2 regions of the Streptomyces sp. NPDC001443 genome follow, and region 2 is predicted to be linked to the other one. Evidence: riboswitches for the same ligand, from Rfam matches in the RefSeq annotation. Region 2 holds a riboswitch; the other holds the start of a gene.

Region 1 (3,399 bases), on a different contig from region 2:
GGGATCGTCCCCGGGACGGATCGACGCCGGCAGCCGGACGGATCCGTCCCGGACGTCCTTTCCGGCCCCGTCCGGCACACCCCTTCCGGTCCGTCCCGGACACCCCTTCCCGCCCGTCCCGGACGCCGCTACCCGCCCGTCCCGGACACCCCTTCCGGTCCGTCCCGGACGCCGCTACCCGCCCGTCCCGGCACGGCTGCCGACAGCCGGCAGTCGGCAGTCGGCAGTCCGCAGCGACCCGTACAGCCGGGCGGCCGTACAGCCGGGCGGCCGGGCGGTCGGGCGGCCTCCGGCCCGTCCGGTTCAAGGTGTGAAGTCGATCCGGCGCAGGACGGCCGCCGCCTCGCGGTCCAGCAGGACCGCCGAGGCGCAGCCCCGGGGCAGTTCGCCCTTCTCCACGGCGTGCAGCAGCCGGGTGGCCGCGCGGCGGTGACGCAGGAAGGCGTAGCGCGACACCCCGCGGCCCCGGTCGCGCTGGCCGGCCAGCGCCGCGGACGGGGTGACGTCGAGCAGCATCAGGTGCAGGGTGCCGCCCCGACGGCGGGCCGCGCGGGCCAGCCAGTCGCGCACCCAGGCCTGGGTGCCGCAGTCGTGCACGACGACTCCCCCGCCCGCGCGCAGGGCCCTGCGCAGGCCGGCGTAGTGGGCGAGGCGGACGAGCGGGCGGTAGACGGCGTACGGCAGGAAGCTCGGCGCGCGGTCGTCCCAGCGGTCGCGGGTGTCCTGGGAGTCGACGCCGACCCCCCGTACCGCCCGCCGCATCAGCGTGGACTTGCCGCTGCCGGGCAGGCCGGTGACCACGACCACGTCGTGGGGGCCGAAGACCAGACCGTGCGGACTGTGCCCGGAGCGCTCGCGCAGATCGCGGACGACCGGCGCGGGCCGCGGGGCGCACGTCTCGACCGCCGGGGCGGCGGACTGCTCGGGCAGCGCGGCGGCCGAGCCGGCCACGTACGCCGTGATCCTGTTCACCGTGATCGTCCTCCCCTGGGGTCAGGTAAGTCCTTTCCCCACTGAGCGTAAAGAGAAGGTAATGCGCGGCGCTTCGGGATTTCGTGCCCGTTCCGCCACAAGCCGGTGACAGCCGCCTCCCCGCCAGGCCCGTCCCCCGGGGAGGCGAGGCGGGCCTGCCCCGGCCCGACGAGGCGTGCAATGATGTGCCCGCCAACTGCATACCGGCCGTTTGAATCCGCGCGGGAGAGTTCCCGGCAGCCGTGCTGCCCGGGGCGCCGAAGGAGCAAGTCCCTCCCTTGAATCTCTCAGGCACCGTTACCGCGTGGGCGAGGCACATCTGAAAAGCGGACCGCTGCGACAGCGGTCCCACCCAAGGTGCAAGTCGTGACCCCAGGTGGTCATGACGAACCTCTCAGGTTCCGATGACAGATGGGGAGGAACGACCTCGCCCTTCCCCGTGCTCGGATTCGCTCCCGCGCGGGGGACCCATCGCCCCGGGAGACGACCGTCCGATGAGCAGCACGCCACCCCGTCACACCGCGCTCGACGCCCTGCACCGTTCGCTCGGCGCGACCATGACCGACTTCGCCGGCTGGGACATGCCCCTGCGCTACGGCTCCGAGCGCGACGAGCACACCGCGGTGCGCACGAGGGCCGGTCTGTTCGACCTCTCGCACATGGGTGAGATCACGGTGACGGGCCCGCAGGCCGCGGCTCTGCTGAACCACGCCCTGGTCGGCAACATCGCCTCCGTCGGCGTCGGCCGCGCCCGCTACACGATGATCTGCCGGGCCGACGGCGGCATCCTGGACGACCTGATCGTCTACCGGCTGGCCGAGACCGAGTACATGGTGGTCGCCAACGCCTCCAACGCGCAGGTCGTACTGGACGCGCTGGTGGAGCGCGCGGCCGGCTTCGACGCCGAGGTCCGCGACGACCGCGACGCCTACGCGCTGATCGCCGTGCAGGGCCCGGAGTCCCCCGGCATCCTCAAGTCCCTCACCGACGCCGACCTCGACGGCCTGAAGTACTACGCGGGCCTGCCCGGCACCGTCGCGGGCGTCCCCGCTCTCATCGCGCGCACCGGCTACACCGGCGAGGACGGCTTCGAGCTGTTCGTGGCCCCGGCCGACGCGGAGCGGCTGTGGCAGGCGCTGACCGAGGCGGGCGCGCCCGTCGGGCTGGTCCCGTGCGGCCTGTCCTGCCGGGACACGCTCCGCCTGGAGGCGGGCATGCCGCTGTACGGGCACGAGCTGACCACCTCCCTGACGCCCTTCGACGCCGGGCTCGGCCGGGTCGTGAAGTTCGAGAAGGACGGCGACTTCGTGGGCCGCGAGGCGCTGACCGAGGCGGCCGCCCGCGCCCAGGACGACCCGCCGCGCGTCCTGGTCGGCCTGGTCGCCGAGGGCCGCCGCATCCCGCGCGCCGGGTTCGCGGTCGTCGCCGACGGCGAGGTGATCGGCGAGGTCACCTCGGGCGCCCCGTCCCCGACGCTGGGCAGGCCGATCGCCATGGCGTACGTCGACGCGGCGCACGCGGTGCCGGGCACGGCGGGTGTCGGCGTGGACATCCGGGGCACTCACGAGCCCTACGAAGTCGTGGCACTGCCGTTCTACAAGCGCCAGAAGTAGACACTGAGCGCGGCCGCATGTGACACCGCGCACTTTCCGCTGCCCACCTGCGGTTTCTGTCGTCCCCCTTTCAGCAGCACTTCCCCGCGTACAGGAGAATTCAGGCCATGAGCAACCCCCAGCAGCTGCGCTACAGCAAGGAGCACGAGTGGCTGTCGGGCGCCGAGGACGGCGTCTCGACGGTCGGCATCACGGAGCACGCGGCCAACGCGCTCGGCGATGTCGTCTTCGTACAGCTCCCGGAGGTCGGTGACACGGTGGCCGCGGGCGAGACCTGCGGCGAGCTGGAGTCGACCAAGTCGGTCAGCGACCTGTACTCCCCCGTCGACGGCGAGATCACCGAGGTCAACGAGGACGTGGTGAACGACCCGTCGCTGGTGAACTCGGCGCCGTTCGAGGGCGGCTGGCTGTTCAAGGTGCGCGTCACGGGCGAGCCGGCCGACCTGCTCTCCGCCGACGAGTACACCGCCTTTTCCGCCGGCTGAGGAGTCACGGACACATGTCGCTTATGAACACCCCCCTGCACGAGCTCGACCCGGACGTCGCCGCCGCGGTCGACGCCGAGCTGCGCCGCCAGCAGTCCACCCTGGAGATGATCGCCTCCGAGAACTTCGCGCCGGTCGCGGTGATGGAGGCCCAGGGCTCGGTCCTGACCAACAAGTACGCCGAGGGCTACCCGGGCCGCCGCTACTACGGCGGCTGCGAGCACGTCGACGTCACCGAGCAGATCGCCATCGACCGGGTCAAGGAGCTGTTCGGCGCCGAGTACGCCAACGTGCAGCCCCACTCGGGCGCCTCCGCCAACCAGGCCGCG
Region 2 (3,399 bases):
TGCGAAGATCGCCTCCGAGCAGGCCAAGCCGGACGGTCTGGTGCTGATCGACCCGGGCACCGAGCGGGCGCTGCTCGGGCCCAAGCCGGTACGGATCCTGCCGGGCGTCGGTCCGGCCACCGGCGACCATCTGCGGCGGGCCGGGATCACCACGGTCGACGAGATCGCCGGGGCCGGCGAGGACGAGCTCGTCCGGCTGCTGGGCAAGGCGCACGGCCACGCGCTGTACGCGATGGCGCTGGCGCGCGACGACCGGCCCGTGGTGGCCGAGCGGGAGGCCAAGTCGGTGTCGGTCGAGGACACGTACGACGTGGACATCCACGACCGGCTCAGGGTTGGGTTCGAGGTGGCGCGGCTGGCCGACCGGTGCGTGGGGCGGCTGCGCGGGGCCGGTCTGTCCGGGCGGACCATCGTGCTGAAGGTGCGGCGGTACGACTTCTCCACCCTGACCCGGTCCGAGACGCTGCGTGGCCCCACCGACGATCCGGCCGTCGTGCGCGAGGCGGCGGCCCGGCTGCTCGATTCCGTGGACACCACGGGCGGCGTAAGGCTGCTCGGGGTGGGGGTGACCGGGCTGGCCGACTACACGCAGGAGGACCTGTTCGCGCAGGCGGCCGGCGAACAGGCGGGCGAGCTGGAGGGGGAGGCTGCCGCGGACGAGGTCGTGCCGCAGCCGCCGGAGCCGGCCGAGCGGCACTGGCCGGCGGGTCACGACGTACGGCATGCCGAGCACGGGCACGGGTGGGTGCAGGGCAGCGGCCTGGGCCGGGTCACCGTCCGGTTCGAGACGCCCGACTCCGCACCCGGTCGGGTGCGGACCTTCCGTATCGACGACCCCGACCTGGAACCGGCGGATCCACTGCCGCTGGTACGGCGAAGACCGGCGGAGGACGAGAGTCCGGGAGTGGTTCGCGGTGCCGAGGAAGCGGCAGCGGAGGGAGAACCGTTCGACGGGGAGCCGCTGGACGGAGAACCGTTCGACGGGGAACCGGTGGACGGCGAGCCGGCGACCGCTGGGGAGCGCGCGACCGGCTGACGGCGGGCTCGGTGGTCTTGACGGGACGGAGTCGTGGCTGCCCGGAACGGTCCGGGTTCCGGCTGTGCGGAACGGCCGGGCCCCAGCAGCGGCAGCGGAAGCTGTCCAGGGCTACCGTCCGCTCACCCGCGAGCGCATCCCGTGGGCGGTCCGTGCGCGCCCGGGCGCGTTCCGTCGGCCCTCGCCCGACGTGCGGGGTGCCCGTCCGGGCGGGAAGTCGGGTGCGAGGTGTCGCGGGGGCGGTCGGGCGGGGCGGTGGCGTCAGGACTCGTCCGGGCCGGCCAGCTTGCCGAAGTCGTGGTCCGGGAAGGGGGGCGGGGCGGCGATGTCGAGACCGTAGTGGTGGTAGAGCTGGAGTTCCTGCTCGGGGGAGAGGTGACGGCCGACGCCGAAGTCGGGGGCGTCCTTGATCAGAGTGCGGTCGAACGGGATGCGCAGCGCGCCCTCGACCAGTTCGCTGGGCTCGAGCGGAACGAAAGCGTCCCTCGAGAACAGGCCGGTACGTATGGCTGCCCACTCCGGTACGCCGGTCGCGTCGTCGAGGTACACCTCGTCGACGGTGCCGATCTTGGTGCCGTTGCGGTCGAACGCCTTGCGGCCGATCAGGTTGCGCGGATCGATATCGGTCTGCACGGTCCCTCCTCCAGGTCGCAAACTCATCCGTAAGCACTACAAAAGAGCACATTCAGGAAGGTGGCCACTCGAAGACTCCCACGTTGACCTCGCTGGTAGTCTGGCAAGCGGCTGCTGACCCCGCGCGGGAGAGTCCTCCGGACATCACCGGAGGCGCCGAAGGAGCAAATCCTCCCCGGAATCTCTCAGGCACACGTACCGCACGGACGAGGTCACTCTGGAAAGCAGGACGGGTGTCGACGACCCGCGTCCTCACCGACGGTGAAAGCCGGTGACCCCGCTCAAGGTGATCCGGTGAAGCTCTCAGGTTGAGATGACAGAGGGGGAGGCCGTCCGGGTACCCGCGCCAGGGTGCCCCTCGCAGGTCGCGTCAGACCAGGAGGCCTCCGCAATGACCGCCCACCGCACCCCGCTCTTCGAACTCGAACAGGGCATCCCGTTCGAGCAGCGCCACATCGGGCCCGACCACGAGGCGCGGGCCAAGATGCTCGCCCACGTCGGCTACGGCTCGCTGGACGACCTCACAGCGGCCGCGGTGCCGGATGTGATCAAGAACGCAGACGCTCTCGACCTGCCGGGCGCGCGCACCGAGGCCGAGGTGCTGGCCGAGCTGCGCTCCCTGGCCGACCGCAACCAGGTCCTCGGCTCGATGATCGGCCTCGGCTACTACGGGACCTTCACGCCGCCCGTCATCCTGCGCAACGTGATGGAGAACCCGGCCTGGTACACGGCGTACACGCCGTACCAGCCGGAGATCTCGCAGGGCCGCCTGGAAGCCCTGCTGAACTTCCAGACCATGGTCGCCGAACTCACCGGGCTGCCGACCTCCGGCGCCTCGCTGCTGGACGAGGGCACGGCCGCCGCCGAGGCGATGGCGCTGTCCCTGCGCATGGGCAAGAACAAGAAGGGCCTGTTCCTGGTCGACGCGGACGCGCTGCCGCAGACCGTCGCCGTGATCGAGACCCGCGCCGAGCCGACCGGCGTCGAGGTGGTCGTCGCCGACCTCAGCGACGGCATCCCGGCCGAGCTCGCCGAGCGCGAGATCAACGGCGTACTCCTCCAGTACCCGGGCGCCTCCGGTGCCGTGCGCGACCTCAAGCCGGTCATCGACCAGGCCCACGGGCTGGGCGCGCTGGTCACGGTCGCCGCCGACCTGCTCGCGCTGACGCTGCTCACCTCGCCGGGCGAGCTGGGCGCGGACATCGCGGTCGGCACCACCCAGCGCTTCGGCGTGCCGATGGGCTTCGGCGGACCGCACGCCGGTTACATGGCGGTGCACGAGAAGTTCGCGCGCAGCCTGCCCGGTCGTCTCGTGGGCGTCTCCGTCGACGCCGACGGCAACCGGGCCTACCGCCTCGCCCTGCAGACGCGCGAGCAGCACATCCGCCGGGAGAAGGCGACCAGCAACATCTGCACCGCGCAGGTGCTGCTCGCCGTGATGGCGGGCATGTACGCGGTCTACCACGGGCCCGACGGTCTCAAGGCGATCGCCGCCCGCACCCACCGCTACGCCACGCTGCTCGCCGCGGGCCTCACCGCCGGCGGTGTCGAGGTCGTGCACGGCGCGTTCTTCGACACGCTCACCGCGCGGGTCCCGGGCCGGGCCGCCGAGACCGTGGCCGCCGCCCGCGAGCGCGGGGTCAACCTGCACCTCGTCGACGCCGACCGGGTGTCCCTGTCCTGCGACGAGACCACCACGCGCGCGCAGCTCGCCGCCGTGTGGACCGCGT

What was found. Region 2 has a riboswitch for glycine ahead of gcvP (aminomethyl-transferring glycine dehydrogenase). Riboswitches for the same ligand answer to the same signal wherever they lie in the genome.
Region 1: another riboswitch for glycine. It lies ahead of gcvT (glycine cleavage system aminomethyltransferase GcvT); the one in region 2 lies ahead of gcvP (aminomethyl-transferring glycine dehydrogenase).

What each region holds. Positions count from the first base shown of each region.
Region 1 is NZ_JBSFIA010000004.1:51,115-54,513, reverse strand. Features, by position in the region: gene ACWC24_RS06890 (AAA family ATPase) at 304-978, opposite strand; glycine riboswitch at 1,185-1,285, shown strand; glycine riboswitch at 1,286-1,393, shown strand; gene gcvT (glycine cleavage system aminomethyltransferase GcvT) at 1,467-2,585, shown strand; gene gcvH (glycine cleavage system protein GcvH) at 2,693-3,070, shown strand; gene ACWC24_RS06875 (serine hydroxymethyltransferase) at 3,085-3,399, shown strand, end outside.
Region 2 is NZ_JBSFIA010000006.1:240,124-243,522, reverse strand. Features, by position in the region: gene ACWC24_RS10255 (DNA polymerase IV) at 1-1,036, shown strand, start outside; gene ACWC24_RS10250 (PRC-barrel domain-containing protein) at 1,298-1,669, opposite strand; glycine riboswitch at 1,785-1,880, shown strand; gene gcvP (aminomethyl-transferring glycine dehydrogenase) at 2,061-3,399, shown strand, end outside.